4 regions of the Thalassotalea atypica genome follow, and region 1 is predicted to be linked to each of the others. Evidence: predicted binding sites of a transcription regulator. Region 1 holds the regulator's gene; each other region holds the start of a gene.

The links. Region 1 encodes FliA, which starts transcription of late flagellar genes. Its sites were predicted from a motif close to CTAAAGNTNNNNNNNNNNNNGCCGATA; they were not measured.
Region 2: a site for FliA is predicted at 7,028-7,054, ahead of pomA (flagellar motor protein PomA). Genes of this name have one in related genera too.
Region 3: a site for FliA is predicted at 1,540-1,566, ahead of QUE03_RS17500 (HAMP domain-containing methyl-accepting chemotaxis protein). Genes of this name have one in related genera too.
Region 4: a site for FliA is predicted at 3,013-3,039, ahead of QUE03_RS17445 (DUF3530 family protein). Genes of this name have one in related genera too.

What each region holds. Positions count from the first base shown of each region.
Region 1 is NZ_AP027364.1:906,583-914,659, forward strand. It holds gene flhA (flagellar biosynthesis protein FlhA) at 1-1,956, shown strand, start outside; gene flhF (flagellar biosynthesis GTPase FlhF) at 2,029-3,555, shown strand; gene QUE03_RS04240 (MinD/ParA family protein) at 3,574-4,416, shown strand; gene QUE03_RS04245 (RNA polymerase sigma factor FliA) at 4,435-5,157, shown strand; gene cheY (chemotaxis response regulator CheY) at 5,203-5,586, shown strand; gene QUE03_RS04255 (protein phosphatase CheZ) at 5,613-6,353, shown strand; gene QUE03_RS04260 (chemotaxis protein CheA) at 6,367-8,077, shown strand, end outside.
Region 2 is NZ_AP027364.1:1,035,018-1,043,094, reverse strand. It holds gene QUE03_RS04815 (ketopantoate reductase family protein) at 1-892, shown strand, start outside; gene QUE03_RS04810 (putative bifunctional diguanylate cyclase/phosphodiesterase) at 1,010-2,860, shown strand; gene thiI (tRNA uracil 4-sulfurtransferase ThiI) at 2,998-4,452, opposite strand; gene QUE03_RS04800 (flagellar motor protein MotB) at 5,152-6,105, opposite strand; gene pomA (flagellar motor protein PomA) at 6,111-6,875, opposite strand; gene xseB (exodeoxyribonuclease VII small subunit) at 7,186-7,437, shown strand; gene ispA ((2E,6E)-farnesyl diphosphate synthase) at 7,434-8,077, shown strand, end outside.
Region 3 is NZ_AP027364.1:3,884,522-3,892,598, forward strand. It holds gene rsmA (16S rRNA (adenine(1518)-N(6)/adenine(1519)-N(6))-dimethyltransferase RsmA) at 1-241, shown strand, start outside; gene apaG (Co2+/Mg2+ efflux protein ApaG) at 249-641, shown strand; gene QUE03_RS17495 (symmetrical bis(5'-nucleosyl)-tetraphosphatase) at 644-1,453, shown strand; gene QUE03_RS17500 (HAMP domain-containing methyl-accepting chemotaxis protein) at 1,636-3,654, shown strand; gene QUE03_RS17505 (putative 4-hydroxy-4-methyl-2-oxoglutarate aldolase) at 3,812-4,315, shown strand; gene folA (type 3 dihydrofolate reductase) at 4,355-4,846, opposite strand; gene cgtA (Obg family GTPase CgtA) at 4,968-6,125, opposite strand; gene rpmA (50S ribosomal protein L27) at 6,285-6,542, opposite strand; gene rplU (50S ribosomal protein L21) at 6,560-6,871, opposite strand; gene ispB (octaprenyl diphosphate synthase) at 7,102-8,073, shown strand; gene QUE03_RS17535 (paraquat-inducible protein A) at 8,077-8,077, shown strand, end outside.
Region 4 is NZ_AP027364.1:3,871,759-3,879,835, forward strand. It holds gene rapA (RNA polymerase-associated protein RapA) at 1-2,276, shown strand, start outside; gene QUE03_RS17440 (pseudouridine synthase) at 2,293-2,961, shown strand; gene QUE03_RS17445 (DUF3530 family protein) at 3,098-4,090, shown strand; gene QUE03_RS17450 (lipid-binding SYLF domain-containing protein) at 4,323-4,871, opposite strand; gene djlA (co-chaperone DjlA) at 4,928-5,740, opposite strand; gene murU (N-acetylmuramate alpha-1-phosphate uridylyltransferase MurU) at 5,747-6,445, opposite strand; gene QUE03_RS17465 (aminoglycoside phosphotransferase family protein) at 6,442-7,446, opposite strand; gene QUE03_RS17470 (LPS-assembly protein LptD) at 7,613-8,077, shown strand, end outside.

The DNA.
Region 1 (8,077 bases):
AATATAGCGTTAGCGCTGGTTGTACTACTGATCACTGTCTATACCCTTAAGCCATTGGAGTTTGGCTCGTTTCCGGCCGTATTGCTTATCGCAACTATCTTACGCTTGGCGTTGAACGTGGCCAGTACACGTGTGGTATTACTTGAAGGCCACGAAGGACCAGATGCCGCGGGCAAAGTAATTGAAGCGTTTGGCTCGGTAGTTATTGGGGGAAACTATGCCGTTGGTTTAGTCGTCTTCTTGATCTTAATCATCATCAACTTCATGGTTGTCACAAAAGGTGCAGGGCGCATATCAGAAGTAACAGCACGTTTTACCTTGGATGCTATGCCAGGTAAACAAATGGCGATAGATGCGGACTTAAACGCAGGTTTTATTTCTCAAGAACAAGCACGAGAGCGTCGTATTGAAGTGACCAGTGAAGCGGATTTTTATGGTTCGATGGATGGTGCCAGTAAATTTGTAAAAGGCGACGCCATTGCAGGCATCTTAATTTTATTCATCAACATTATTGGTGGCCTAGTCATCGGTATGGTGCAGCATGATTTAAACTTTGACTCAGCAGTTGAAATTTATACCTTACTGACCATTGGGGATGGCTTAGTAGCACAAATACCTGGCCTATTGCTCTCTGTCGGTACCGCAATCGTTGTCACACGCCAAAATACCTCGCAAGATATGGGTGAGCAAGTCAGTGCTCAGCTTGGACAAGTTAAGTCACTATATATTGCGGCGGGTGTGATGTTTGTCATGGGCATAGTTCCAGGCATGCCACATTTAGCCTTCCTATTTTTCGCTTTTACTATCGGTGGTAGCGCTTTTTATATCAGTAAAAAGAAAGTGAAGAATGAGGAGTTGCAAGCAGCTAAAGAACAAGAAGATAAAGTACAAGCAGAGCAACAAAGCGCAGAAGTAAAAGAGTTAAGTTGGGACGATGTTAATCATGTCGATATTATTGGTCTTGAAATTGGTTACCGCTTAATTCCCTTGGTTGATAAATCCCAAGGTGGTGAGTTACTGAATCGTATTAAAGGCGTGCGTAAAAAATTGTCACAAGAATTTGGCTTTTTAGTGCCAGCGGTACATATTCGAGACAATTTAGATTTAGAACCAAATACATATCAAATTTCATTAATGGGAGTAACCGTTGGGGAAGCTGAGATCAGGCATGATCATGAGCTTGCCATCAACCCTGGTCAAGTCTTTGGTAATTTAGATGGCATTGTCACGAAAGACCCTGCATTTGGTTTAGATGCTGTATGGATAAAGCAATCGCAACGAGAACATGCGCAATCACTCGGCTATACCGTTGTTGATGCAGCTACAGTACTTGCGACACATTTAAGTCAAATACTGACCAATAATGCCTCTCAATTAATGGGTCACGAAGAAGTGCAAAACTTACTTGATATGCTGGGTAAAACTTATCCTAAATTAGTAGAAGGGCTGATCCCAGACACATTAAGTTTAGGCACTATAGTTAAAGTATTACAAAACTTGATGAATGAAGGTGTTGCCGTTAGGGACATGCGCAGTATCGTCCAAACCCTAGTTGAGTACGGGCCTAAGAGTCAAGATCCTGAAGTGTTAACCGCTGCTGTTCGCATCTCGTTACGCAAATTTATTGTCCAAGACCTTGTTGGACCTGCTCTTGAAGTACCTGTCATAACTTTGTCACCAGAGCTGGAACAGATGTTGCATCAGTCAATGCAAATGGCAGGTGATGATGGTGCAGGTATTGAACCTGGTTTAGCTGAAAGGTTACAGAAATCATTAACTGATGGCGCACAAGGCCAAGAACTAGCAGGCGATACCCCGATCTTACTGACATCAGGTATTTTAAGAACTGTGCTAGCTAAATTTGTTAAATATACCATCCCAAGTTTACGAGTTATTTCTTATCAGGAAATACCGGATGATAAACAAATTAAAATTGTCAGCGCTATTGGACAGTAACCGTAGTCATCGCCGAATTTGCCGCAGTAACTAGAATGAGTTTGACAAGAATGTCAAACAGAGGAGGTATCAGTGAAAATTAGACGATTCGTAGCCAGTGACATGCGTACGGCGTTAACTCAAATCAAAGAAGAGTTAGGACCAGACGCGGTAATTATGTCGAATAAAAAGATACCTGAAGGCGTTGAACTAATGGCCGCTGTTGATTATGGACAAGCTGTAGCTCAACCCGAGCAGGCGACAAGTGCTAAACAACAAGAGTCAACGGCTGCTCAGACCAAACCACAGCAAATTATGGCAGATGATACCGTCAATTTAAGCTCTCAGCCTCAAGCGACGATGAAGAGTAAAACACCGAAAACTGATACTTTACAAGCCTTGCTAGATCGCAAAGTACAAATGCAAAATCAACAGCAAGCAGCATCGACTCAGGCGGCTACTGAAACGAAAAAATACACAGGTAATAATCCACAAGTAGGTGGTCAATTGTCTGGACAAACGCCGACCAATTCAATTGAAGAGCAATTCAAAAGCTTTACCGAACGATTAGCACAATCGGCGCAAGACTCAGACAATGAGCATCTAGATAATTCACAATCACAGCTTACAAATGATGAGTCAATCGGCGAGATCAAAAATACAGTTTCGTCATCTGCCACAGTAAACATGGGTGATTTTAATAAGATGAAAGAAGAAATGGCTTCCATTCGTCAATTATTAGAGCATCAAGTGTCCGGTTTAATGTGGCAGGACATGGCGCAACGAGATCCTAGCAGAGCATTGCTGACGAATAAGTTAATGGAAATAGGCATTAGTGAGCAAATTGCTGATCAAGTGGCAGGTTACGTGCCAGCTCAAGCCTCTGAAGCTCAAGCCTTACAACACGCACTGTCGTTATTGTCGCAACAGCTCAATACCACACAAAACGATATTATAAAACGTGGTGGAGTTATCTCATTAGTTGGCCCAACAGGAGTAGGGAAAACGACAACTGTGGCAAAACTAGCGGCTAAATTTGCACAATTGCATGGTGCAGAGCATGTGGCACTAATCTCAACGGACACATACCGCATTGGTGGATTTCAACAACTCGAAACCTACGGTAAAATTATTGGTTGTCAGGTAAAACTTGCTAAAGATGCTTCGTCACTAGAGCAAATCCTGTCTGCTTTTTCGAACAAGAAATTAGTCTTAATTGACACGGCTGGTATGGGCCAACGCGATTTGCGTTTGGCAGAGCATTTGTCTTCTTTGGTTAGCAATTCAAGAGTGCGGATCAGAAACTACCTAGTTCTGTCAGCGAATACTCAGGCCAATGTAATGCAAGAAAACGTTGAAAGGTTTAAGAAAATTCCACTTTGTGGCTGTATTTATACTAAGCTAGATGAAAGTTTAAGTATTGGTGAGATTATCTCGACATCAATACAAAATGGTTTGCCAATCGGCTATCTAACCGATGGACAGCGTGTACCAGAGGATATTAAGGTTGCAAATGCTGGAAAATTAGTTAGTCTTGCAGAGAAAATGGCAAGCAAGTCATTAATTAAGAATTCAATGAACTCGCGAATGGTGTTAAAGTCAGCCCCAGCTATTAGCTAAAATTTTGAGAAGTTGTAAATGTTAGACCAAGCGAGTGGCTTAAGAAGAATGCAAGATTTGAAACAAATTAAAGTTATAGCCGTTTCCGGTGGTAAAGGTGGTGTAGGTAAAACTAACGTATCACTGAATACATCAATCGCGTTAGCTCAAGCTGGCAAACGCGTTTTAGTTCTCGATGCGGATTTAGGTTTAGCCAATGTTGATGTGATGTTAGGGTTGAGAGTTCAACGTAATATTTCTCATGTTTTAAGTGGTGAGTGTGAGTTAGATGACATCATCATAGAAGGCCCAAGCGGTATAAAAATAATTCCCGCAACGTCTGGCTCCCAATCTATGGTGGATTTAACACCAGCAGAGCATGCAGGCTTGATTCGCGCATTTAGCGAGTTAAAAACTGAATTTGATATCTTAATAGTAGATACGGCAGCAGGTATTTCTGACATGGTACTGAGTTTTTCTCGGGCCGCACAAGATGTTATGTTAGTCGTATGCGATGAGCCTACATCAATTACCGATTGCTATGCCCTAATGAAGCTCCTGAGTCGCGACCATGGTGTGTTTAAATTCAAAGTTGTTGCTAATATGGTACGTAGTCAACGTGAAGGTCAACAGCTTTTCGGTAAATTAACTAAAGTTACGGATCGTTTTTTAGATGTGGCCTTAGAGCTAGTAGCCATCATTCCATTTGATGAAAATATTAGAAAGTCCGTACGAAAGCAAAAAGTGATTGTTGAAGCGTTTCCCGCTTCTCCTGCGGCTATGGCGTTTAAAGATTTAGCAAATAAAGTCTGTAAATGGCCTATACCCCATCAGCCGTCAGGTCACTTAGAGTTTTTTATCGAACAATTGTTAGAACAATAGTTTGTTACCCTCGGAGCTATAGTGGCTAAAACCAATGCATATAGTAACCAAACCGATAAGTCTGCCTTATTAGAGCAACATACTGTTTTAGTAAAACGCATCGCTTACCACCTATTGGCACGCCTACCTGCAAGTGTTCAAGTAGAAGATTTAATTCAATCCGGCATGATTGGCTTGTTTGAAGCTGCAACCAACTTTGATTGTAGCAAAGGCGCCAGTTTTGAAACCTTCGCAGGTATTCGTATTCGCGGTGCTATGCTTGATGAAATAAGGAAAGGGGATTGGACCCCACGCTCCGTTCACAAAAACAGTCGTATGGTCAGTGATGCCATCAGAAGTTTAGAAGCTCAATATGGTCGAGATGTTTCAGATAGTGAAGTTGCTGAAAAACTTGAAATTTCGTTAAATGAATACCATCATATTCTTAATGAAGTCAGTGCTGGCAAAATAATTGGCATTGAAGACTTAGGGGTCAGTGATGATTCGATTAATTATGAACACAGCTACAAAGTAGACGACCCTTATCAATCAATTGAGCAAATAGTTTTTAAAAAAAAGTTAACAGAATGCATTTCGACTTTACCTGAGCGAGAAGCTTTAGTACTGTCACTGTATTATGATGAAGAGCTTAATTTACGGGAAATAGGACAAGTTCTTGACGTAAGTGAGTCAAGAGTGAGTCAAATACATAGTCAAGCCATGCATCGATTAAAAGCACGTATGCAATCTTGGCAAAGTTAAGTAGAATAAGAAGTTATAGTTACTTGTTAATATCCGGAGGATGTCTTGGATAAAAATATGAAAGTACTTGTTGTTGATGACTTTTCAACCATGAGACGAATTGTAAAAAATTTATTACGTGATTTAGGTTTTACTAATATTCAAGAAGCAGATGATGGCAGCACTGCCTTACCAATGTTACAAGGCGGTGACTTTGATTTTGTCGTGACCGACTGGAACATGCCAGGCATGCAAGGTATAGATCTACTCAAAGCTATTCGTGCTGACGAAAAATTAGCACACATACCTGTTTTGCTTATTACTGCTGAAGCTAAGAAAGAGCAAATTGTGATGGCCGCTCAAGCGGGTGTTAACGGTTATATTGTTAAGCCGTTCACCGCTGCAACATTGAAAGAAAAATTAGATAAAATTTTTGAACGTTTAGGCTAACCGCAACATAAGCGTGAGGGAATTCTATGAGTAATAATCCTAGCGGTAGAGTTACGTTAGAGCAAGCCAAGTTGATGGTCGAATATCTAGAAAACGGCCAACAAGATGAAGCTGACAAAATGATATCGGATCTTCAAAGTCCTATACATTCAGAACTTTTTGCCGAAATCGGAAAATTAACGCGTCAATTACATGACTCGATGAGTAATTTTCAAATTGATTCTCGATTGAGCGACCTAGCTAATGCCGATATTCCTGACGCTAAAGAACGCTTAACCTACGTTATTAGCCGTACTGAAGATGCGGCTAACAAAACGATGGACGCGGTCGAATCAATTTTCCCTGTGGTTGATAATATTCAACAGCAAATCAAAACGGTCAATCCATTGTGGATTAAATTAATGCACAATGATTTGGATTTAGGTGAATTTAAAAACCTATGTCTAGATATCGATAAACTGTTAAAAACAACAGGTACGGAAACTGAAAAAGTACATGCATTAATGACTGATGTACTGATGGCGCAAGATTTTCAAGATTTAACCGGACAAGTTATTCGAAAAGTTATTGACCTTGTTATCGAAGTTGAAGAAAGCTTGATTAATATGCTGACCATGTTTGGCGTAACAGAAGAAGAGCAGAAAAAAGCTAAGCTCAAAACAGGGGATAACCTTGTAGAAGGGCCAATTGTAAATACTGAAGACAGAGATGATGTTGTCGCTGATCAAGACGATGTTGACGATCTCTTATCTAGTTTAGGATTTTAGCGGGAGTTAGTGCATGTCCTTTGAAGCGGATGAAGAAATTCTACAAGACTTCTTAATAGAAGCTGGTGAAATTTTAGAATTATTATCAGAACAACTTGTAGAACTTGAAAATGACCCTGATAATGCTGATTTATTAAACGCAATATTTAGGGGCTTTCATACCGTTAAAGGCGGTGCTGGCTTCTTGGCATTGACAGAGCTTGTCGAGGTTTGTCACGGTGCCGAAAACGTGTTCGATATTTTAAGAAACAACCAACGTTCAGTGACACCTGAATTGATGGATGTCATCTTACAGGCACTTGATACCATCAACGAACAATACGCTCGTGTACAAGCACGCGAAGCGATGGACACTCCAGATCCTGGATTAATCGAAGAACTTCACCGTTTAAGTATTCCAGAGACTGAAGAAACTACTGCAGCGCCGCAAGAAGTTGCCCCAGAGCCTGAGCCAGTCGTTAGTACAGATACTAGCGCAAGTGATGGCGATGAGATGACCGAAGATGAATTTGAGCGTTTGCTCGATGAATTACATGGCCCAAGTGGCGGTCCTTCTGCTACTAAAACCCCAGAAACCACAGGGACGTCTTCAAGCAGTGATGAAATTTCGGATGACGAGTTTGAATCATTGTTAGATGAATTACACGGACAAGGTGCTTTTTCTGCTAATGTAAGCGGTGGAGCTTCTGCGCAACCAGCACCTAGTTCAGATGAAATTAATGATCTAGAGTTTGAAGAATTACTGGATCAATTACATGGCAAAGGAAATGCGCCGAAAGCATCATCAAAAGTAGAACCTGAAAAATCAGCACCTACCCCAGTAGAGTCAGCTAAGCCTGTACAAAAAACACCTGCGAAAGCTGTGCCAAAACCGGCTGCTAAAGCAAGCCCTAAAACTGCCGATAAAAAGCCTGCTGCACCTGCCGCTCCACCAGCGGAAACTACAGTTCGTGTTGATACTAAGCGTCTAGACCAAATTATGAACATGGTAGGCGAATTAGTATTAGTCCGTAATCGACTGACCTCACTTGGTATGACCAAAGAAGATGAAGATTTAACGAAAGCAGTATCAAATCTTGATGCCGTCACGACCGATCTTCAAGGTGCCGTCATGAAAACGCGTATGCAACCAATTAAGAAAGTGTTTGGGCGTTTTCCTCGGGTTGTTCGCGACTTAGCTCGTAGTTTGAGTAAAGAAATTAAACTTATACTTGAAGGTGAAGAAACTGATCTAGATAAGAACTTAGTTGAAGCGTTAGCAGATCCGTTGGTGCATTTGGTTCGTAACTCTGTCGATCACGGTATTGAAGAACCATCAGTAAGGGTAGCCAACGGAAAACCCAGCGAAGGTACCGTTATTCTATCAGCCTCGCAAGAAGGGGATCATATCCTGTTAACCATTAAAGATGATGGCGCCGGGATGAATGCTGAAAAATTGAAAAGTATTGCTATTGAACGCGGTGTGCTTGATGCAGAAGCTGCAGCAAGAATGCCTGAGAAGGAAGCGTTCAACCTTATTTTTGCACCAGGTTTTTCAACTAAAACTGAAATTTCTGAAGTATCAGGCCGTGGCGTTGGTATGGATGTTGTCAAAACTAAAATTACTCAGTTAAACGGCACCGTGAACATTGATTCTGAGCTCGGTGTTGGCACTATTTTAGAGATAAAAGTACCGCTTACTTTAGCAATTCTACCTACTCTTATGGTTATTGTAGGCAATCAAA
Region 2 (8,077 bases), 130 kb from region 1:
CAAAAATTCAGCATGTGAAGTAAGTATCTTCCCCACCTCTGTCACATATTCAGCACTGAAAGACCAAGTAGAATTTACTAAGCCCTTCAATGACCTAACCATTGATTTTACTCACAATCGAGGGCTTAGCGAGCACATAGCTATTCCGTTAGCAACGCGTAGTCATCTAAACCAAGCTAGTGTGATACTGGTCTGTGTAAAAGCGTTCAACGTGGCCACAACGTTATCCAACCTATTACCCTTGCTAAATGAAACCGTCGTTATAATTCTATGCCACAACGGAATGGGTACTGTGGAAGAGGTTGCGTCGCTACTAACACCTACAATGTCTTTGTTAGCAATGCTCACTACACACGGAGCTTTTCGAGCACAAAAAAATCATGTCATCCACACAGGCATCGGCGAAACAAATATTGGACTTGTGAAAGGTTCATTAAAACGAGAGCATATCCACCAAATAACCTCCTGTCTCCACTCAGCCTTAAGAGAAGTCAATTGGCACAATAATATAAAGGAAAAGCAATGGCTTAAACTGGCTGTTAATTGCGTTATAAACCCAATAACATCAATAAATTCGATTAAAAATGGTCACATACTAGATAGTAAATTTACCCCGTTAGTGACTAAACTTTGCGAAGAAATATCATTGGTTACACAGAATGAAGGCCTCGTTATAAGCGCAGAATCCCTATATGCTACAGTTAAACAAGTAGCCAAGAGCACGGCGAACAATTGCTCCTCTATGTTGTGCGACATCAATAGCAAACAACGCACAGAAATAGACTATATCACGGGGTATTTGCTACAAAAAGCAAAGCGCCATCACCTTGAGCTTCCTGAAAATCATCAACTTTACTTAGCCGTCAAAGCGCTAGAAGAAGGCCGTACATAATGGATTTCCACCGAAAGCACTAAAAACTAAATAGTTATTCAGTTTAACTGTGTTAAAAACCACAACTATTACAATACTGGAACATATTTCCTCGTTCGAATTAATTAGAATAAGTCTTTGAGTACAGTTGAAGAACATTTTAGTTATATGATCACACCGAAAAACCAAGCGTTTTGTTTGATGTCATTGAGCTTTTTGTTGGCCATTATTGTATGTAATTACACTTTGCTTTCGCTTACCCAACCAGTAGCAGCGAAATTGCTGTACTCCCTGTACGGGTTTAGCCTTGTTGCGGCTTACTTTACTAAGCAATCACAGATAAAGAATTCATTAGCGGTTGTAGCTTTTTTGGCTATTTGTTCTGTAGGAATAATATTTCCACTTAATATGAATGTCATTGATGGTATTTACAGAATAATTCCACTGCTTTTTCTATTTGTGTTTCCTGGTTCGATGTTACCCATTGCCATCTCAATCGCCCTTTTGTCAGCCTATTTACCTTCTATTGGAAATGGAGAATTACCTGAATTTATCCAAGGTTGTATTGAACTGGTTTCTTTAAGTATTCTTGCTAGTCTGATGGTGTATTTTCAAAAAAAAACCATCAACCAAATGCGCTCTTTTCGCCGTGAAAGCTATACAGATTACTTAACAGGCTTAAACAATCGAAAGAGTTTCATAAAGCACCTAGACCAACAAAAGCTTAAGATCGATAGCGTTAGGTACAGCAACCTAAATTTCGCCTTACTTGTGGTTGATCTAGATGGCTTTAAAAAAATAAATGATCAGTTAGGTCATGCCAGTGGTGATAATGTGCTGAAATTAATTGCATTACGTTTTAAGTCACTCACCAATAAGTCAATCGAACTTTATCGAATTAGCGGCGACGAGTTTACCTTTATTCTCACACCACAACACAATATTAGGAAGAAAGCAGAGCTGATAGCCGAGCAAGTATTGAAAATAAGCCAACAGCCTCACGTTTTTGAAGGTAAGAGTTTCGAATTATCATGCAGTATCGGCATTAGCATCTATCCAGAAGACACCACAGATATTGAGGTGCTCTGCACCCATGCTGATTTGGCGATGTATAAAGCAAAATCAAACGGTAAAAAGTCTTATGTTTTTTATGAAGATAAATTAGCAGCGCAGAGTAATCGTTTTCACGATTTAGAAGCTGATTTGAAAAAAGCAATCAAACGACAAGAATTAACCGTGCATTACCAACCTAAAGTGTGCGTTATCACAGGAAAAATAACCTCAGCGGAGGCTTTATTAAGGTGGCAGCACCCAAAATATGGCGCGATAAGTCCACTCGAGTTTATTGCGATTGCAGAAGCAAATGATACGATTTGTGATATTGGCGCTTGGGTTTTCAAACAAGCCTGTCAGAACATCAAATTATTCAAAGAAATTTCTCCATTACGAAATATTGCCGTGAATGTTTCACCAAAGCAATTGGCACAGGAAACGTTTGTAAAACAACTCGATGTAATCTTAAAAGAGCAGCAATGTCCCGCCCATTGGATTGAAATTGAGCAAACCGAAAGTGCATTAATGGAGTCTAGAGAAAAAAACATTAGCGTGTTAAACCAGTTAAAAGCAGCAGGGTTTACTTTATCACTAGATGATTTTGGTACAGTCTATTCTTCACTTGCTCAACTTAGTAGCTTACCCATTCAAATTATTAAAATTGATAAGCGATTTATCGAGCATTGCGCCACCAAGCATAAAGACCGAATGATCGTTCGCGCCATTATTCAGCTCGCTGATAACCTTGGTATGGAGACCATTGCAGAAGGAGTCGAAACACCGGAGCAACTATCAGTTTTGCGCCAAGAGCATTGTGGCGCCTATCAAGGGTATTTATATTCCAAACCCGTACCTGCGACACAATTTATTGAATTACTTTTGGCCCAAGAGCATAGGACTAGATTGCCGAGCAATACTGAGTTGAAAGTCGTATAGCGCTTTTTGCGAGCTGCAACACAAACAAACTGAGTAAATTTCCAACAAGCGCAAACAGCAGAGCAGCCATTATGGAATCGCCAATAAAAAAGCGAGCTTAGCTCGCTTTTTTAGTATGCTAAACTCACCCTCATCAATTAAGGACGATAAACATTCACGTTTTTAAAGCCATTATCTTTTAGATACAGCGCTTGTAACTTACTCATCACACCGCGGTCACAATATAATAAATATTCTTTTGACTGGTCCAAGTCGCCGTATTGTGTACCTAACTTATAAAACGGTAAGTGTTTCACTTCAACACCATCAATTTCCAACGGATTTTCGTCTTCTTCTTCAGGTGCGCGGATGTCTAACACGATCATGTTCTCAGCAATTTCAGCGGTTTCTTCTACAGCGTGTATTTCTTGCTCAGTTTCTTGACCAATGTCCCTAATATCAAAAATGCGTGCATTCTCAACTACACTATCAAGTATCGAAAAATCGAAATTATCTTCTTCTGACTCGACTTTTGAAAGAACAGCTTTGACCGTTGGCTTTTTAGAAATTACGCCACAATACTCTGGAATGGTTTTAGCAAAATCTTCAGTGCCTATTTCTCGGGCAATATCGATGATATCTTGCTTGTCGTGTGCGACTAAAGGGCGCAGAATTAGTGTTTCGGTAACACGATCGATAACATTCAAGTTGGTCAGCGTTTGGCTAGAAACTTGCCCTAAGCTTTCACCGGTTACCAGCGACTGAATGCCCATTTTCTCTGCCACTTTTGACGCTGCACGCATCATCATACGTTTTAACACAACCCCCATTTGGCCATTTTCAATATTCTCTAATATTTCAGCAACCACGGGTTCAAAATCAATTGCGAAGAATTTAATACGGTGTGACGCGCCATATTTGTTCCATAAGTAATAACTGACTTGTTTTACGCCAACTTCATGAGCCGAACCACCTAAGTTAAAGAAGCAAAAGTGTGTACGAGCTCCCTTTTTAATCATTTGATAACTAGCAACACCTGAGTCAAACCCACCAGACATCAAAGAAAGTACATCTTCTTGAGTGGCAATCGGGAAGCCGCCTAATCCCTTATGGGTTTCAGTAACGATAAACAGCTTATCGTCCTTGATTTCTAAGCGAATGGTTACATCAGGATTTTTAAGTTTAACTTTAGCACTGTCGACCGCTTGGTTAAGACCACCACCAACGTATTGCTCAACTTTAATCGAATTCCATTCATGCTTACCTACACGCTTAACGCGCACACAAAAGGATTTGTTTTCGATGGTCTTAGCGTGAACTGCCAACGTTTTCTCAAAAATGTCATGCAAGTCGGTAAAGTCTGTTTGCTGCACTTCAATAAACGTAGGAATACCAGGGATACACTTGAGTGTCTCAACCAGTTTTTCACGGTTTTCAGGCGTGTTATTTTTAGTATTAACTTCAATGTTGTCCCAATTGTCACGCGTGGTCACTTGCTCATCAACACGTTTGAGCACGTTCTTGACATTGGACCCTAATATTTTTGTAAAACGCTTACGTACAGGACGACTTTTGATCGTTATTTCTGCTTGTAACTTAACGATAAATTTCATCAATAACACCACCATAAAATTAAGTGGCGCGGATTATACACTATCGGGAGATATTACGCCTAGTTAAATCCATGGCGTTCAAAGTAACGAAAAACACATTAAAGTAATCAAATATAATTTTTCAGTATACTTTTTACTCATCCCACTATATAATTCCGCTGTTATTTAATCTCCTCTCGTTTATTTAACTGATTATCCCTTGTGACTCGTCCATTGAGATAATTCGTGTTTTGCCTCTCCTTTTCACAGTTTGTCATTACTCAACACAACTAGCTTTTTATTGTTCAACCGAAGAAACAAGTATTCTTTGTAGCGTATCTTTGTACCTGCACAGTTGAGTTTCACCATGCATGCGTTCATTTAAAAAAGAGATGAGCCATAACCGACAACAAACAACAAAAAGCTTTCAATTTAGTGCGTTTTTCGCAAATAGAAAGAGTTTTATTATGTCTTATACATATAACGGAAGGGTGTATCCAATTGCTGCCCCGATCAAATCAATTTCAGTCAACAAGCTCACCATTGTTGTGACTGATAAAATAGGCTCCACACGTTTAAAATTTAAAAACGTGCGTGATTCTAGGCAGTTTCTTGCTTGTGTTACACAAGCATAATGTTTAGTGGACGTCCTATATCCAACAAAAAAAGAGCAACATACATTGCTCTTTTTTTTTGTTGGAATGAAGTAATAGAGTTGGCCTAGCTTTGTGGTTCACTGAGCGAAATAGGATCAGTTTCTTTAGCTTTACCTTGGTTTATTGAAATCTCGACGCGACGATTACGGCGACGATTAAGCGCATTCGTGTTTGGTACTAATGGGCGTGTATCGGCATGACCCACCACTAACAATCGACTCGCATCAAAATTCGGTACCTTCACCATTTCATGAGCAATTGCCACCGCTCTTTGTGACGAAAGATCCCAGTTAGAGCGATACAGCTCAGAGCTTATGCCTTGATTGTCAGTGTTACCCGAGATCATAATTTCACCGGGCACGGTATTAAGCAGTGCTCCTATTTCTTGCATAATAGGCTTAAATTTAGGTTGCAAAAATGCCGAGCCTGAAGGGAATGAGCCATTTTCACGAATGCGGATGATGATTTGTTGACCCAGCGCCTCAAGCTCAATTGCACCGTCTTGAATTTGTTGTTCAAGTTGCTGGGCAATTTTCTTCGCCAACTCATTCACTTGCTCTTGAGCAGCTTGTTCCATCATTTCTTGAGCCTGTTGGATCTGTTGCTGGCTCATTTGATCATCTGTGCTCTGAGATTGACCACCACGTTCAGTGCCACGTTGTTCTTGTCGGCCACCGGCTGAAGTTTCATCACCCGCTTGAAATTCCAACATTTGTTGAGTCATTTCCATGCTTTGCTGTTGAATCACTTCAATAGGTGTTGGATCAGGTTTACCAGGCCTAAACTCTTGGGCAATAATGCTGGTGCCTTTAGGAATATCTTTAACTTCTATTTTGTTTTGTACACCAAAAGCAAATTTCATCGAACCTGCAATTTGCTTGAACTTCAACACGTCCATTTCAGAAAACGACAGTAATAATACAAAAAAGCACATTAGCAGCGACATTAAGTCTGCAAATGTTCCCATCCAACTGGGTAGCCCGGGTGGTGGGCACTTACACTCTGGAGGATTAGCCATAGTTGCTACTCTTCTGTTGTACTAATAACGCGCTTACTTTCTGCTAGGTAGTTTTTCAGCAAACCTTCAATAACCCGCGGATTTTGGCCATCTTGAATACCTAGCACAGCATCAAGGATCAATTCTTGATTGAGCTTCTCTTCGCCTAGGCGTAAGGTGAGTTTATTGGCAATAGGAATAGCAATAACGTTAGCTAAAAATGCGCCATAAAGTGTTGTTAAAAGTGCAACCGCCATTGCAGGACCAATGGCTTTAGGGTCATCCATGTTTGACAGCATTGCCACCAAACCAATCAAGGTACCAATCATTCCCATCGCTGGCGCCACTTCGGCTAGCGCAGAAAATATCCCGACACCAGTTTCATGGCGTTCAGTGGTCAATGCTATGTCTTTTTGTAAAGTGCCACGAACAACGTCAGCATCATGACCATCAACAAGCATATCAACACCTTTTTGCATAAACGGATTCGATATTTCTGCTTCTTCCAACGCGAGGAAGCCACCTTTTCTCGCTGCATCCGCCATTTCTACTGCTTTTTCAATCAGCTCATCAGGTTGTTCAATTTTGAATATAAACGCTTTAGCGGCAATTTTTCCAATCGTAAAAAACTGACCTAAATTATAATTGGCCAAAACCACAAATAATGAACCACAAAACACGATCAAAATGGACTGCGTATCCACGAACATACTGATATCGCCACCGAGTATCATCGCCATGACAATAAAACCGATCGCGCCTAGAATTCCCAGTAGCGTAGCTAAATCCACAAATGCCTCCTAAAAGCATGAAACAACATCATTTTATTTGATAATACATTAACACATCATAGTTCGCTATTATCAAATAATGCTAAACCTGCACGAGGACGTAAGTGAGGCAAAGTTTAGTTGATGATAAAAGTAGTGCTATTAATTGATATTATCGCCCGATGAGTCAATAACTTAACCATTTTTTATCGACTTTTATTTGATTCAGTTCATGCTTAGATACATTGACCAAAGCGTCAAGCTAAGGTACCGTTGCGCCATATTATAAAATGCAGCAATTGAAGTGGCTGATGTCACGACATTTACCATTATGGCAAAGAAAAAAATTGAAAACTTGAGCTTTGAAGAAGCACTCTCTGAGCTCGAAGTCATTGTACATAAGCTTGAACAAGGCGAGCTTAGCCTTGAAGAGTCGATGAATATATTTGAGCGAGGATTAAACCTCAGTCAAGTGAGCCAAGCCAAATTACAAGATGCAGAGCAACGCATCAAAATTTTAATGGATAAAAACGGTGACTCGCAACTGGAAGACTTTAGCTTAACAGAGCAACCGCATTCGTGAGTGAATTATCTAAATTAGCCAGCTTCCAAGCACGCGTTGATCAGCTATTAACTGAAAAGTTAAACGATTTAACGATAAATGATCCAAGGTTGCATGACGCCATGAGATACGGTCTGCTTATTGGCGGTAAGAGAATGCGTCCATATCTAGCTTACGTTACCGGTGAAGCGTTAGGCGCTGAATTAAACGACATTGATGCCATTGCTTGCGCCATTGAGTGTATTCATGCCTATTCCTTATTGCATGATGATTTACCTGCAATGGACGACGACGATCTTAGGCGTGGCAAACCTACCTGCCATAAGGCGTTTGATGAAGCCACGGCAATACTTGCTGGTGATGCATTGCAATCCTTAGCGTTTGATTTTTTAGCCAACCACCGCTTCAACAATATTACTGCTGCAAAGCAAATAATGTTAGTGAAGCAGCTAGTTGATGCTGCTGGCTATCAAGGCATGTGCGGTGGCCAAGCACTTGACTTGGCAGCAACAAATAAAACGATATCGCTTACAGAACTCGAACAACTGCACCTACTCAAAACGGGAGCCTTACTTAAAGCTTCGGTCATTATGGCTGCCGAATGTGCGCCAAATGTAAATACAGAAGAAATGAAAGAGCTTGCCAAATACGCTGAATTAGT
Region 3 (8,077 bases), 1.4 Mb from region 1:
AATTCCACATGCTGAAATAAAGAACCCAGTAAAAGAATTGAGTATGCTTAATCAGGTATGTTTAACGGCATTTAATCAGCGCCGCAAAACCATCCGTAACAGTTTCAAAAAGCTTATTTCAGCAGATAATTTAGAGCGTTTAGATATTTCACCAACGCTAAGACCTGAAAACCTGAGTATTGATGAATACATTAAAATTGCTAACTTTCTTAGTGATAACCCAGCATCGATAGAAAAATAGAAAGCACATGAGTCATGTTACCCCAGATTTAAGTTCGCTGATCACCGTTTTGGCTCAGCCTAATTTTATCGAGTCACAATCCGATATCGATAACAAACAATTTGTGTTCAGTTACACCATTACCATATCAAATTGCAGTGATGAAAAAGTGCAGTTACTGTCCCGTCGTTGGTTGATTACTGACGCCAACGGCGAAATAACGACAGTGGAAGGCGATGGCGTTGTCGGTCAGCAACCAGTTATTGGCCCAGGAAAACAATACACCTATACCAGCGGCTCTATTTTCAAAACACCTCTTGGTATCATGCAAGGACAATATCATTTAATTGACAGCAACAACCGACCTTTCAGTATCGAAATTCCACTATTTCGATTGTCTGTCCCTAATTTGTTGAATTGATTGTGGCGTTATATTTAGTCGGTGATGTTCAAGGTTGTTTGAAGGAGTTACAACTTTTGCTTGCCCAAGTAAATTTTGACGCACAACAAGATCAGCTTTGGTTGACCGGTGATCTAGTAGCAAGAGGTCCTCAATCACTCGAAACACTCCACTTTGTTAAGTCTCTAGGGAAAAGTGCGAACTTTGTCCTAGGTAACCATGATTTGCACTTACTCGCCATTCATGCTGGGCATAAAAGAGCGAAGCAAGGTGACAAGTTAACTCCACTGCTTGATGCACCAGACGTCAATGACCTAATGGATTGGCTAAGCCAGTACCCATTGCTGCTGCCATTACCCGACGGAACGGCTTATATGAGCCATGCAGGAATCTCTCCTCAATGGTCGCTAGAAGAAGCCGTTGACCACGCAGAATTTGCCCACGAAAAAATATCAGGGCCTGAACGTAGCTACTGGCTCAACATCATGTATGGCGAGAAGCCCAACAATTGGTTTGATGTCAACACTGACGAAGATAAATTCAGATTTACCATCAACAGTTTCACTCGTATGCGTTATTGTTACTCAGACGGTTCGCTTGAATTTGATTGTAAAGAAGCGCCGCAATCTGAGCCTGAAAATATCGCTCCTTGGTATCAACTATCAACCATAGAACAACGTCCGCAATGGGTGTTTGGTCACTGGGCGGCATTGATGGGTTCTTGCTCAAAAAAAGGGTACTTCGCCTTAGATACTGGCTGTGTATGGGGCAATTATATGACTATGTTGCGTTGGGATGATAAAAAAATCTTTATTCAAGAATCAGTTGGATAAAACAGCTGCAAGAGCAAATATCAAGGTTGCAAATGTAACTTTTAATGAAAAAGTTCTAGTGCTTGTTATAATAACCTTTAATATGTCTAAAATATTTGTTAATACTGTCGATAGCGTCTAGTAATAACAACAGCAAAATAAGTATTTAATTCCTAACTTTAAAACTCCGAGTGGTGGTATATATGAATTTAACGGTAGCAGTAAAGATTATTGGTGGCTTCACGATTATTGCCATCTTGCTAGTGGTTACTAGTGTATCTTCTTTGTTAAATTTGAATAAAATTAATGATTCAACAACTAAGGTTAGTGACTTAGCTATACCTACACTTGTCAATAGTAACAAACTTGCATTGCAGTTAACCCAAATGGGTGGCTTCACGTTACGTGGCTATTACCAAGAAGAATTGGCACCATTGGCGACTAATGAATCAGATTTCAATTCAATTAATGACTCATTCTCAAAAGAGCTTAAAATATTAAAGTCTATTGTACAAAACGAAGGCACATTACTTGGCAACCTTAAAAAAGTTGACGGTGTATACGAATCGTTTACTAATAATGTTGAAGGTGTGTTTGAAAGCCGTAAAACCAGCATCGAACAAATAGCTTTGTTAAATGATAAAATCGATATTTTAGAAGAAAAATCCGATGACGCTGCCACTTTATTACTCGATTTAGCGGATCATGACCTAGCAGACAGCAAACTTCAAAAAGCCGTGGATATGGGTGAGTTTTTAGAAACGTCGCTAAATGGTTTGGTTAGTTACGCGTTTGAATATAGAGACGCCCTAGACCCAGACACAGTGAACTTAATTGAGCGCGAGTTAACAAACGCCCACAGCGAACTCAACAGAATGATGAGCGATGTCATCATTGAAATGAATGCTAATAGTGCCTCAGATGAAGCAACTGAACTAATTGATACCTTTGCGGAAATTACTGCACATATTACCGGCGATGAGTCAGTATTCACTAATAAGTCAGCTCAAATCAACGCCATTGCACAAGCAACATCAATGTTAACTGCGGCTGACAATGATATTAATACAGCTAATAAATTCCTTGCCAATCAAGTTGCTTTGGCAAATCAAACGACCAACGAAGCGAACAGTATGGTTGATGATTCGGTATCGACAGGTAACCGAAGAACGACCATTATCATGATTGTGTCTATTATCCTTGCCATTGTTATTGCTCGCATCACACTTATCAGTATTACTCGCCCGCTTCGTCGCGTAAATGAAATGCTGAATGTCGTTGCCTCTGGCGACTTATCTCATAAGTTGGATGAATCAGGCAAAGACGAATTTGCGCAACTATCTCGTAACTGTAATTTGCTGATCGACAGCCTACGCGATCTTATTCAAAGTATTGTTAGCCGTTCAACACAGTTGGCAGCAGCGGCAGAACAAACCTCTGCTGTAACCGCTCAAAGTACCACTGCTATTGAAGAACAGCGCTTACAGGTTGAACAAGCAGCTTCAGCAACCACTGAAATGAGCAGTACTTCACAAAGCGTATTATCAAGTGCAAACGACGCTTTAGGTGAAATTAAACAAGCAGACGATGAAGCTGAGCGAGTTAAAGGGATTTCTGAAAATAACCGTGAAACTATTCAGCAACTTGCTGCAGAAGTTGAATCGGCATCTCAAGTTATTAACAAATTACAGCAAGACAGTGCCTCCATCGGCAGCATCTTGGATGTTATCCGCGGTATTGCAGAGCAAACAAACCTACTCGCTTTAAACGCAGCCATTGAAGCAGCGCGCGCAGGTGAACAAGGTCGCGGATTTGCTGTAGTAGCTGACGAAGTAAGAACGTTGGCCAGTCGTACGCAGGAATCTACTCAAGAGATTCAAAATATGATTGAAGTGCTTCAAACCGGTGCTGAAAAGGCTGTAACTGTGATGGATACAGGTAAAGCACAAGCGGCAAACTGTGTTGAGCAAAGTGACGTAGCAGACAAAGCCCTTGAAACCATCACTCATGCTGTTCACGAAGCATTTGACCGTAGTTCGCAAATCGCAACAGCTGCGGAAGAGCAAAGCGTTGTGGCCCATGAAATCAGTGAGAATTTAGAATCTATTGTGACCATTGCAGAGCAAACATCGGCTGGCTCACAACAAACTGCAACCTCTAGCAGTGAAGTTGCTCGACTTGCTGAAGAGTTACAACAATCAGTTCAAGAATTTAAATTGTAGATTCTCAGGTGACTTAGAAAAAAACCACGCTCAATAGCGTGGTTTTTTTATGTCTCGATCATTGCCCTTTTATGTTCAACATTAACTGAAATGATGATTCTATACTGACTTCTTAGGATAAGATTTATCATCATCCTCACTACGAAGGGAGCCTACTATGGACAAACAAACACTCGATTTATTACCCGATCTTTGCGATAAATTCCCCTCAAAGGTTAACGTACTTGAATGCCAGTTTTCTCATTACGGTAAGCAGCCTGTATTTTCGGGACAGGTGGTTACTGTAAAGTGTTTTGAAGATAACTCGATTGTTAAAAATTTGGTGAATACCCCTGGCCATGGCAAAGTAATTGTTGTTGACGGGGGAGGCTCAACAAGATGTGCTCTACTCGGAGACATGCTTGCTGAAGCAGCGGTAAAAAATGGTTGGTCGGGTTTAATAATCAATGGCGTTATTCGAGATGTCGCCACGATTAATACTTTATCTATAGGTGTGAAAGCTTTAGGCACAACTCCAATAAAAACTGAAAAGCGCGGACTTGGCGATCTTAACATTCCCGTTCGTTTTGCTGGCGTAACCATTAGTGAAAACAACTGGGTTTATGCTGATCTTAATGGTGTATTAATTAGTGAGCATGAGTTAAATATAGGCGACAACTAATTCTCTAATCGTCTAGTAAACTGTTTTGGAACGAGCGAATCAAAATCGCTCGTAGACGCAGAAATTAAGGTCGTAACTATTTTTTTCGTCCGCAGATCTCTTTTCGCTACTTAACAGTCTCCAATCATGTTGTGTGTCATATACAGGAAACTGAGTATCTCCTTCGATGTCAGCGCAGATATGCGTGATATAGAGTCTATTAGCTGTCGGTAGACAATGCTCATAAATCGCACCGCCACCTATGACCATCACTTCCTCTGCACCACCAGCGACTTTCAATGCTTCCTCAACAGAGTTCACTACCTCAATACCGTCAGCTCGATACTCCACGTCTCGTGAAATTACGATATTTTGTCGGCCAGGTAACGGGCGGCCTATCGATTCATAGGTTTTCCGCCCCATAATAACAGGCTTACCTAATGTAGTTTTCTTAAAGTAAACCAAGTCAGCCGGCAAGTGCCATGGCATATCATTATCTTTGCCAATTATACGGTTGTTTGCATGTGCAACAATCATCGAAAGAACAGTCATTAACTTCCACTTATTTCAATAAATCAAAAACGCAGCTAGTATAAAACAAAAAAGGCGCATCACGTATAATAAACGCATGCACCTTTGCCCAATCATCAACAGAAAAATAGTATAACTAGCCTTATTGGCGATATTCCACTTCCACGTCGTAATCGTCTTCATCCCAATCTTCATCATCCAAATCATCGTCTAAGTCAGACATCGCATCTTGATGATAGTTATCCCACTTAAACTCAACCGCTTTTTCTTCCGCGTCTTCTTCAAGCTCTGGTGGTAAAGTATCAATGAAGGTCATTAATTGCTGACAAAGCTCATCTGTACCCATTTTATTGAACGCAGAGATACTATAAACAGGCCCCTGCCAATTAAGTGCGGATACGATTTCTTGCTTAATTTCTTCAGCTTCTTCTTCCAATAAAAGATCAAGCTTGTTCAATACTAACCAACGAGGTTTATCTGCTAGATTGCTCGAGTGACTTTCAAGCTCACTGATGATCGTTTTAGCATTTTCAACAGGGCTGGAGCCGTCAACAGGCATCACATCAACAACATGTAGCAATATTCGACAACGTTCCAAATGCTTTAAAAATTGTGTACCTAAACCTGCGCCGTCTGCTGCACCTTCAATTAAGCCAGGAATATCTGCTATTACAAAGCTATGCTGTGCATCTAAGCGTACAACACCTAAATTGGGTACCAAGGTAGTAAATGGATAGTCCGCTACTTTAGGCTTAGCCGCCGAAACACTGCGGATCAGAGTTGACTTACCAGCATTTGGCAATCCAAGCAGGCCGACATCAGCAAGTAGCAATAACTCGAGCTTCAAGTTACGAATTTCACCTGGCGTGCCATCTGTCTTTTGACGTGGCGCACGGTTTGTACTACTTTTGAAACGCGTATTACCTAAACCATGCCAGCCGCCTTTAGCTACTAGCAGTTTTTGTTTGTGCTTTGTTAAGTCACCGATTTGCTCACCGGTATCAACATCAACAGTTCGAGTACCTACAGGTACCTTCAACAACAAGTCAGGAGCTCCCTTACCTGTGCAGTCTCTACTTTGACCATTCTCACCGCGTTTTGCTCGGTGAAAACGTTCAAAGCGATAATCGATTAGTGTATTTAAGTTTTCATCTGCGATTAAATAGACATCTCCACCGTCTCCGCCATCACCACCATTAGGGCCGCCGAATTCGATGTATTTTTCTTTACGGAAGCTAACGATGCCATTACCGCCATCACCTGCTTCAACTCTAATTTCAACTTCATCAACAAATTTCATGAGATGATCTATAACTCCGAAATAAACTTAAATGTATTATAAGCCATTTTCACAACTTACAACACGTTAATACGCTAATCCACATCAAACAGATGCTTATTTTATAGCCAAAAAAAAACCCTGCAATAATTGCAGGGTTTTGCAAATCTTTTGGGTAAATTATTCAGCGATGATGCTTACAAACTTACGGTTTTTAGGACCTTTAACTTCAAACTGAACTTTACCGTCAGATAAAGCGAATAAAGTGTGGTCTTTACCAATACCCATATTGTTACCAGCGTGGAATTTAGTACCACGTTGACGAACGATAATGTTACCAGCTAAAACTGACTCGCCACCGAAACGTTTAACACCTAAGCGTTTACTTTCTGAATCGCGACCGTTTTTGGTACTACCTGCTGCCTTCTTATGTGCCATCTTTAAATGCTCCTAAATTAGCCGTTAATACCAGTAATTTTCACTTCAGTGAACCATTGACGATGGCCCATTTGCTTGCGTGAATGCTTACGACGTCTAAACTTAACAATCTTCACTTTATCGTGACGACCTTGGCTGATAACTTCAGCAGTAACTTTACCGCCTTCTACAAGTGGTGCACCCACTTTGATGTCATCGCCATTGGCAATCATTAAAACGTTATCAAAATCAACTGATGCGCCAACTTCAAGCTCAAGCTTTTCTAAGCGAACTGTTTGACCTTCAGTTACACGGTGCTGTTTACCACCGCTTTGGAATACCGCGTACATAGCTACTCCGTACTGCACCACATACTATTGGTGCTTAAATTTAAAAATATAGGGCGCGAATTCTACGCGAAGCATTCGGCGATCGCAAGTATAAATACGATCAAAAACAACATTTTTTATATAAAAGAGCGATAGCGCGATTGAAACCTTCATTATCATACTTTTTCGTGTAAACTTTAGCTCAAATTATTGCAAGTTAAACTACCAACAATAGGGCTCCCCTTCGCTCCATGGATTTAAAAACTATTCAAGCATTAGCTAGTGCAGACATGACTGCAGTTAATGATCTAATCTATCGCCAACTTCATTCAGATGTTGCATTAATTAACCAATTAGGTGTTTATATTGTTAATGCAGGTGGTAAACGAATGCGCCCATTATTGTCGGTATTAGCGGCTCAAGCTATCGGCTATAAAGGAAAGGATCATACAACGATCGCAGCGATCGTCGAGTTCATCCATACCTCAACACTGCTTCATGATGATGTAGTCGATGAGTCAGACATGCGACGGGGAAGAGAAACGGCCAATGCCTTATTCGGTAACAGTGCCAGTGTTTTAGTGGGCGACTTTTTGTATTCGCGTTCATTTCAAATGATGACGTCAATCAAAGATTTACGCGTCATGGAAGTCTTAGCAGATACCACAAACGTAGTTGCAGAAGGTGAAGTGTTGCAATTAATGAACTGCAATGACCCAGATACTACTGAAGAAAGTTACATGCAGGTTATCTACTGTAAAACAGCACGACTGTTTGAAGCAGCAACGCAGTTAGCAGCGGTGATCGCTAAAGAAGATCCTAAGATCGAAGCCGCTTTATCAGATTATGGCCGTCATTTAGGTACAGCATTTCAACTAGTTGACGACATCATGGATTACACTGCCGATGCTAAAGAAATGGGTAAGAATGTCGGTGATGATCTTTCAGAAGGTAAACCTACGCTTCCCTTATTATATGCAATGGAACATGGTAGCGATAAGCAGCGCCAATTGATTAGAGATGCTATTGAACATTGCAATGGCATGGCTCACCTTGACGAAATACTAGAAGCCATGCAGCAAACTGGCTCTCTTGTTTATACCCAACGTAAAGCAGAACAAGAAGCCGACAAAGCCATCAGCGCATTGCATACCATTCCAGACTCGAAATACAAGGAAGCACTGATTTCATTAGCGCATATCGCTGCGAATAGGACGGTATAACTAA
Region 4 (8,077 bases), 1.4 Mb from region 1:
CACTGATGCACCAATGGCTAGTTGAAATGCTGCGCAGATTTAACCTCAAGTTTAGCATTTATGACGCTGAGCGCTGCCAAGAGAGTACTAGTGAAAATCCATTCAGCGACGAACAACTGGTGTTAGTGAACTTAAACTTTGTTGCTGACAACCCTGATTGGTATGAATCAATGATCAGCGAAGATTGGGATTTAATGGTGGTTGATGAAGCCCATCACCTTAATTGGTCTCAAGAAGCCCCAAGTGTTGAATATTTATGTATAGAGCAGTTGGCACAAGTGATACCTGGGGTATTATTATTAACGGCAACTCCTGATCAACTAGGCCATGAAAGTCACTTTGCTCGCTTAAGACTGCTAGACCCTGATCGTTTCTTTGACTACCAGGCATTTATCGAAGAAGAGCAACACTACACGGCAGTGGCAGATACCGCCAATACCTTAGTGGAAGGTAATAGTTTGACCACAGCACAAGCTGAAACATTACAAGAATTATTAAAAGAAACAGACATCACTACACTGCTGACTGAATTGAGCGCAGGAGACGAGCAGAGCCAAGCACATGCAAAACAGCAATTGTTAAATCAACTGCTCGATCGTCACGGCACAGGTCGCATTCTGTTTAGAAACTCTCGCAATACAATAAAAGGTTTCCCAGAGCGTATCGCGATGCCAGTAGCACTTAAGCTACCTGAGCAATACGATAACTGCATCAATGATTTACTCGTTGATCATGACCTTGAATCCTTAAAAGCTCTAAAACAAACCGCGTTTTTTCATACTCCTGAACAATTGTATGCCTTGGATAATCATGACGCATGGCATAGCTTTGATCCACGTGTAGACTACCTAATTGAGCTTTTAAGAGAGCACCGTGACGAGAAAATTTTAGTTATCTGTGCCCACGCACAAACCGCCATTGACTTAGAAGAAGCACTACGCACCAAAGAAGGAATGCGAGCTGCGGTATTCCACGAAGGCCTATCTATTTTTGAGCGTGACCGCGCCGCTGCGTATTTTGCACAAGATGAAGACAGTGCCCAAGTATTACTATGTTCTGAAATTGGCAGCGAAGGTCGTAACTTCCAGTTTGCTCATCACATGGTGTTGTTTGATTTACCGACCAACCCTGATTTACTTGAACAGCGTATTGGTCGACTTGATCGTATAGGTCAAACACAAACGATTAAAATTCATATCCCTTATTTTAAAAACTCTGCGCAAGAATTGTTATTCAATTGGTATCATCAATCACTTAATGCCTTTGAACACACGTGTATTACAGGTCGCACCGTGTTTGAACATGTTGGCGAGCAACTTCACAATATTATGCTTAGTCATGACTTTACATCAGAGACAACCACACAACTCATCAATGACAGCCATCAACAGCATTTAGCAATCAAGGCAGAACTTGAATCAGGGCGAGACAAATTACTTGAACTTAATTCAAGTGGCCAAGGTAGAGCGCACCAGATTGTTAAAGACATTGAAGCCCTTGATGATCAAACCACCTTGCCACAGTTTATGTTTCAAGTATTTGACGTATTCGGAATTCAACAAGACGATAAAGCGGACAATGCCATTGCATTAAATCCAACCGAGCATATGCTAAACCCCAACTTCCCGCATTTGCCGGAAGATGGCGCAACGGTAACCTTTAACCGTGATACGGCTTTGAGCTGCGAAAACTATCAATTGATGACATGGGATCATCCAATGGTACGTGGCGCTTTGGATTTAGTATTGTCTGATGAAATCGGAAATGCCAGTATCGGCTTATTGAAGAACCCAGCCCTGCCAGTAGGTACCTTCTTCTTAGAATGTATCTTTACTATTGAAGCAACGGCGCCATCAAACTTACAACTAGGACGTTATTTACCTACTACGCCAATTCGTATCCTCGTTGATAAGAGCGGGAATAATTTAGCGGATAAAGTGTCAGAGCCAGTACTTGAAAAACAGCTTCAGCCAGTGAAGAAACAAGTTGCATTACAACTCATTAAAGCGCTGAAAAGTGAAATACAGCCATTAGTGAATAAAGCAGAACAACATGCAGAAGTAAAAATCCCTGCTATTCAAAGTCATGCATTAGAAAATATGCACCATACCCTTGACGAAGAATATCAACGACTAGAAGCCTTGTCAGCGATCAACCCGAGTGTTCGGCAAGATGAACTCGACTTTATAAAACGCCAGCAACAAGAGCTCACACATTACATTGAAAAAGCACAACTGACGTTTGAGGCGACGCGTCTTATCGTTGTGACGCATTAAATTTAAGGAACCGAATATGGCTGCAAACCCTGACTTTATTTACCGCCCGCCAATGACGCCCTATCTTGATATCGTTTATCAAGATGATGATATTGTCGTGTTAAATAAAGGCAGTGGTTTACTCACGGTGCCAGGCCGATTGCCTGAACATCAAGATTGTTTACAAAATCGTGTGGCTCGCGTACTACCTACAGCAACCATAGTGCACCGCTTGGATATGGCAACATCTGGCTTATTATTGATGGCCTTAAATAAAGACGCTCACGTCGACATCAGTCGTCAATTCGAAAAAAGGCAAACTCAAAAAAGTTACCGCGCCCGTGTTTATGGCAAACTGGAATATTTGCAGGGTGAAATTAACTTACCATTAATTTGCGATTGGCCCAACCGACCAAAGCAGAAAGTCGACCATGAACATGGGAAGTCATCAAAAACACTGTACAAGTTGCTTCAACAGGATGACGACAGCGCTTTAGTAGAGCTAATCCCTATTACCGGTCGCTCCCATCAACTTAGAGTACATATGCTGGCGTTGGGCCACCCGATTTTGGGTGATCGGCTTTATGCCCATGAAAAAGCATTAACCCAATCAGAACGACTACAATTACATGCCCTATCTCTGACAATTTCTCATCCACGAACAAAACAAAGCATATCCTTTAAGGCGCCTTGTCCTTTTACGTAATATTTAAGACATTGAATAAACTACTCAAATACACATGACCAACAAAAAAACATAAAGCTTTAGTTAATTTGGCCGCTACAATATTGAGTCCTTTAATGATGCAGTCGCGGTCTCTTTGCATTAGAATGAAAGCGCCTTGTCGTTTAAAGCCGGAGAAAGTTCATTGCGTTTAAGCCAACTTTTTTTTTCAATTATTGTTTTCTTTTTCAGTGAAATGGGCCTTGCACAAGAAAAGAGCGAAATTGCCGGCGAAAAAACATTACAACTTAATCCCAAAGAAAATCAAACCGTCAATGAAAACAATCCGGAGTCAACAGATACCGAGCCCGCCGAAAATGATAATGAGTCGAAAGAGTCAACTCAACCTTTAACCATTCTAGCGCCTACATCTGAGCAAAGCATTTATCAGTCAGATTTAGAAAAATATGTCCGTAAAGGCATTTTAAAACCGATGATGGTAGGAACGGAAGATTTCATTACTTTGACGCAAAAAGATTTACACGCAACAGATAAAGGGGTGATGATATTGCTCCCAGAATGGCAACAAGTGGCAACTAGTCCAAAGGCGATTAACTATTTGCGCCAACATCTGCCAACACAAGGTTGGACAACTATCGTATTACAGCCCTTAGACAAACCAGCGACCTACCCATCACAAACTGAAAATGCAAACACCCGTGCAGCAGAAAACCAAGAGGCGTTACAAGCATATCAAGAGGCTCTCATTCCTAAAATGAAAGCCGTGTTTGATGAAGCAGCACAGTATCCGGGCATCTTCGTTGTCATTGCGGAAGGAAACAACGCGGCCAATGTATTAAATCTATTTGAGCAACAACAGCTGCCCTTGCCCAATGCTTTTGTCATGCTTAGCGCTCACATGTTAACCGAACAAGGCAATATTTCTCTCGCAACACAAGTGTCTGAAACTGAACTGCCTATCTTGGATTTATACTTAAAGAAAGATACTCAGTGGGTAGAACACTTCGCTAAAATTAGAAAACAATACGCCGCTAAAGAAATGAAAATCTACTATCGTCAGCGACAACTTAACAATTTTGCCCCAAGCTATTACCCAGAAAAAGACTTAAGCAGAGCAATAAAGGGGTGGTTAACGGCCATTGGTTGGTAGTTGATACTACAAAGCTATTTCACACATTATGAAATGGCCCTGATTGATGAACGAGCCCCAGAACAAAACAAACATGCGCTAATTGATCACTTAGGTGAATTACAATCTGATAGAGAGGTCGCTGAAGATTTCTATTAGTCACTACTAAAAAAGAAAATCTGCTAGCTCAGAAAGCCGATACAACATCAACACTCACATCGGCGATCAAGGGATATTCGAATTAATCAGATAACTAATTCAAATCGCCATCTTTCCAGTATTTTGTGCCTTGCAATGTTGCTTGTAGTGCTAGGCCATTTTCAGTCATCTGGTATACTTCAACACCTTCAACAATGGTTGCGGCTTTGCTTGTTTCGCCCCCTTTTTTTCCTGACTTAGCGGCAGCATCAGCTTGTCCTGAAAAGTCCCAGCCGTGTTCTACAAAATTTTCCAGTGCCTCCTCAGTATAAAAAATAAATACCGCACTAAAATCTTTTACCCCTAAGCCAATACCAACACCTGCACTGACCATTTGCATGTAGGTTTCTTTTCCAGTTTCATTGTTCTTTACAATGCCACTACCGTTACCTGCGGAAAGAAAAATAATATTGACACCAATATTAGAAAACGTCGCATAACCAACGGCTTTTTCAATTTTCTTTTTCGCCCGCGGCTCTTCCTTGTATAAACGTGTCAGTATTTTTTGACGCATTTCCCGAATATCATTGCGGTCTTCTTCAGCACCAGCGATTACACTGCTAGGTAGTAACATTACAAACAAAAATACAATCAATTTTTTCATTCTAAATTCTCTTTTGAGCCAAAGGCAGCTAGTTTTAGTTAAGTTATTCAATCAGTTTAGTCTTTATTGTGATATTTCGATACTAAGTCATAAGCGGCTTGCACGTCTTGTGTTTTTTGCTTTGCTGATTCCATCATTTCTGGCGGTAATCCTTTTGCAATAAGTTTGTCAGGGTGATGTTGTGACATCAGCTTTTTATAAGCTTTCTTAATATCTTTTATCGACATATCAGGGCTTACCCCCAGAGCTTTATATGCATGATTAAGTTGCGCTTTCTCATTGGCAGGGTTAGCGTGCTGACCAGCGCCTGATTGACGATTAAACGCCTCTCCAGCCATGATCATTTCTAAAAGTTTGTCTAAATCTCTACTTGAAAAACCCAACCCTTGAGCAATTTCATGCAAAACTTTACGTTCTACGGGATCTAGCTGACCGTCAGCAAAAGCAATCTGCACTTGAATTTCAAGAAACATTAAAATTAAATCATAACGGGCACCACACGACTTCCTAAACTTCGCTAAACGATCTTTTAATGGAAACCCTGCAGCTTTTCCCTCTCTAAATGCCTCTTGTGCTTGCTCGCGCAATTCGCCTTTTAGCTTAAGTTTATCCATGTAGGCACTAGCAAAGGCGATTTCATGCTCTGTCACTCGCCCTTTGGCTTTAGCAAGATGTCCCATCACAGAAAAAGTAGTATAGAAAAATGTCGCTTGACGACTTTGTTCACCGTCTGCGTTGAATTTATCAAAATCATAACCACGGCTTTTATCAAATTTATGACCAAGCCAAACGCCTAACAAGGCACCGAATATATTTTTGCTCAACATAAACCCGAACAAGAAGCCCAGAACCTTACCCCAAATTTGCATGACTTATTATTTTCCTGATACTTGAAATGATAAAATATGTGCTTCTAATTGTTGTAACCGCTGAGGCGTACCAACGTCTACCCATAACCCCGATAACAGAGAGGCGCCAATCTGTTCTTTGTCGGCAGCAGCACGTAAAAGTGGTGCTAATTTTTCAAAATTATCACCAATAACATGATTAAAAAAGGAGCTGCGATAAAGAGCTAGACCACTGAATGTCCACATGGTTTCTGACTGATTAACTAAAATACCATTATTGATACCAAAATCCCCCTTTCGGTTATGTTCAGGGTTTTCAGTCAACCACAAATGGGCAAGTTGATGCTTTGGAAGTTGAGGTATTGTCGAGAAATCATACTCAAAATAGGTGTCGCCATTAATCACCAAAAATGGCGACTCACTGTTGTTTTGTGCAAGCAGATGTAGCGCTTTTTTTATCCCACCTGCGGTCTCAAGTGCGCCATTAGATTCAGCGCTATAGGTTATTTTGACATTCCACGCGCTACCGTCACCCAGCGTATCAACAATTTGTTGTCCCAGCCACGCATGATTAATGACAATATCCGTGATACCAATACGAGCCAACTTTTCAATGTGATAAACAATTAAAGGTTTACCGGCAACTGATAATAATGGCTTAGGACAGCTATCAGTTAACGGTCTCATCCGCTCACCACGACCTGCGGCAAGGATCATTGCTCTCATTGTTTTTGCTCCAATGAAGGAATGACAATATCGCGGACCACTTCATGCAAATATGACAGCTCACCATAGTGAGCACTTACATCTTTAATATAACATAATGTCAGTGGAATATCTGATAGATAACCTGGCTTATTATCTCTTAAGTATAAACGTGCAAAAATACCAGCAGCCTTAATATGACGCTGCAATCCCATCAGATCAAACCAACGATGCCAAGTTGATTGTGATACACCGCACGCAAGATCTGTGCTGGTGATATGATGCTCAATAAAGTGCTCCAGCAGTGGGTAAATTTTTTCATCGGGCCATCTAACGTAACAATCACGGAGTAATGACACCACGTCATAAGTTATTGGCCCCTTCACCGCATCTTGAAAGTCAATAACGGCTAGTTCATTGTCATGTTCGAGCATAATATTGCGACTATGAAAATCTCTGTGCATCACCACTTGTGGCTGTTCCAGTGCGTTATCAATTAACACGTCAAAACAGGCTTGCAGCTTTTCGAGGTCTATAGTTTTTATATCTAGATGATGATGCAACAGCCACTGTGAAAATATATTAAGTTCTAACTGTACAAAATCGCGATCAAAAACAGGGAATCTATATGCTGTAGAATCCTGGACAGTCGCTATCTTCGGAATAATAGCCATGGCACGTTTGTAATACTGTGCCATAGAATCCAAGGTCAACTTATCGGCAAGCAAAGTATTGCCCAAGTCAGTTAGGCAAAAAAAGCCTTGTTCTTCATCTTGGTCAATAATTTGCGGTACTTTGATACCTTGAGACAAAAGGCAAGCTTGAATATGAGTAAACGCTAAGTTGTTGCATTTATCTTTGGGCGAGTCCACGGCAATCACTGATTGCCCGCCACTCGTGCTAAAACGAAAATACTGACGAAACCCTGCATCACCAGTCAAAGACTCGAGTATGATTTGTTCAGTATCAGTTACAGCAGATAACCACTTAGTTAATGCTTTTCGTCGATTATCTTGGCTCAAATGCGTCCCTCTTACTTAGTAAAACTGCCAATTAATCTAATTAGCGAGATAAATAAAAATTGCTATATTATAACGAGTTTTAACAGTAGAATACTGATCTTATCATGCAAATAAATACCACTTTTATCCAATAGTGTTAACTAACGCCATTTTTAACGGAACATAAATGCATTTCTCGCTTCGTCACTTATTCACCAAATGCACTATATTGATGATGAGTCCATGGGCTTATGCTCAGTCAGCTCAAGCGCCAATGGAAGTTAGGGTTTGTCCTGTACCTCAATTCGCCCAATTAGGCTCAAAAGTTATTATTGATGATCCTGATGTTATTCAAATATTATCAAAACGTTCCAGTATTGAAAAAGATCAGTTTGCCATTTTTGAAGGTGGTGTGACATTAATTAACAAAGATAAGAAAATATCTGCACAGAAGCTTGAAATAAATAGAAATACGGCTGTCCTTAACGCACAAGGTAATATTCATTTTCAGAATGACGCTATTGATATATTTGCCCAGCAATTAAAAGCCAGTGAGTCGAGCCAATCGACAACTTTAAGTGGCACTGATTATCATTTAAAGGGCAGCTTAGGACATGGTAAGGCAGGCGAGCTCTCGGTATCTGACGACGGG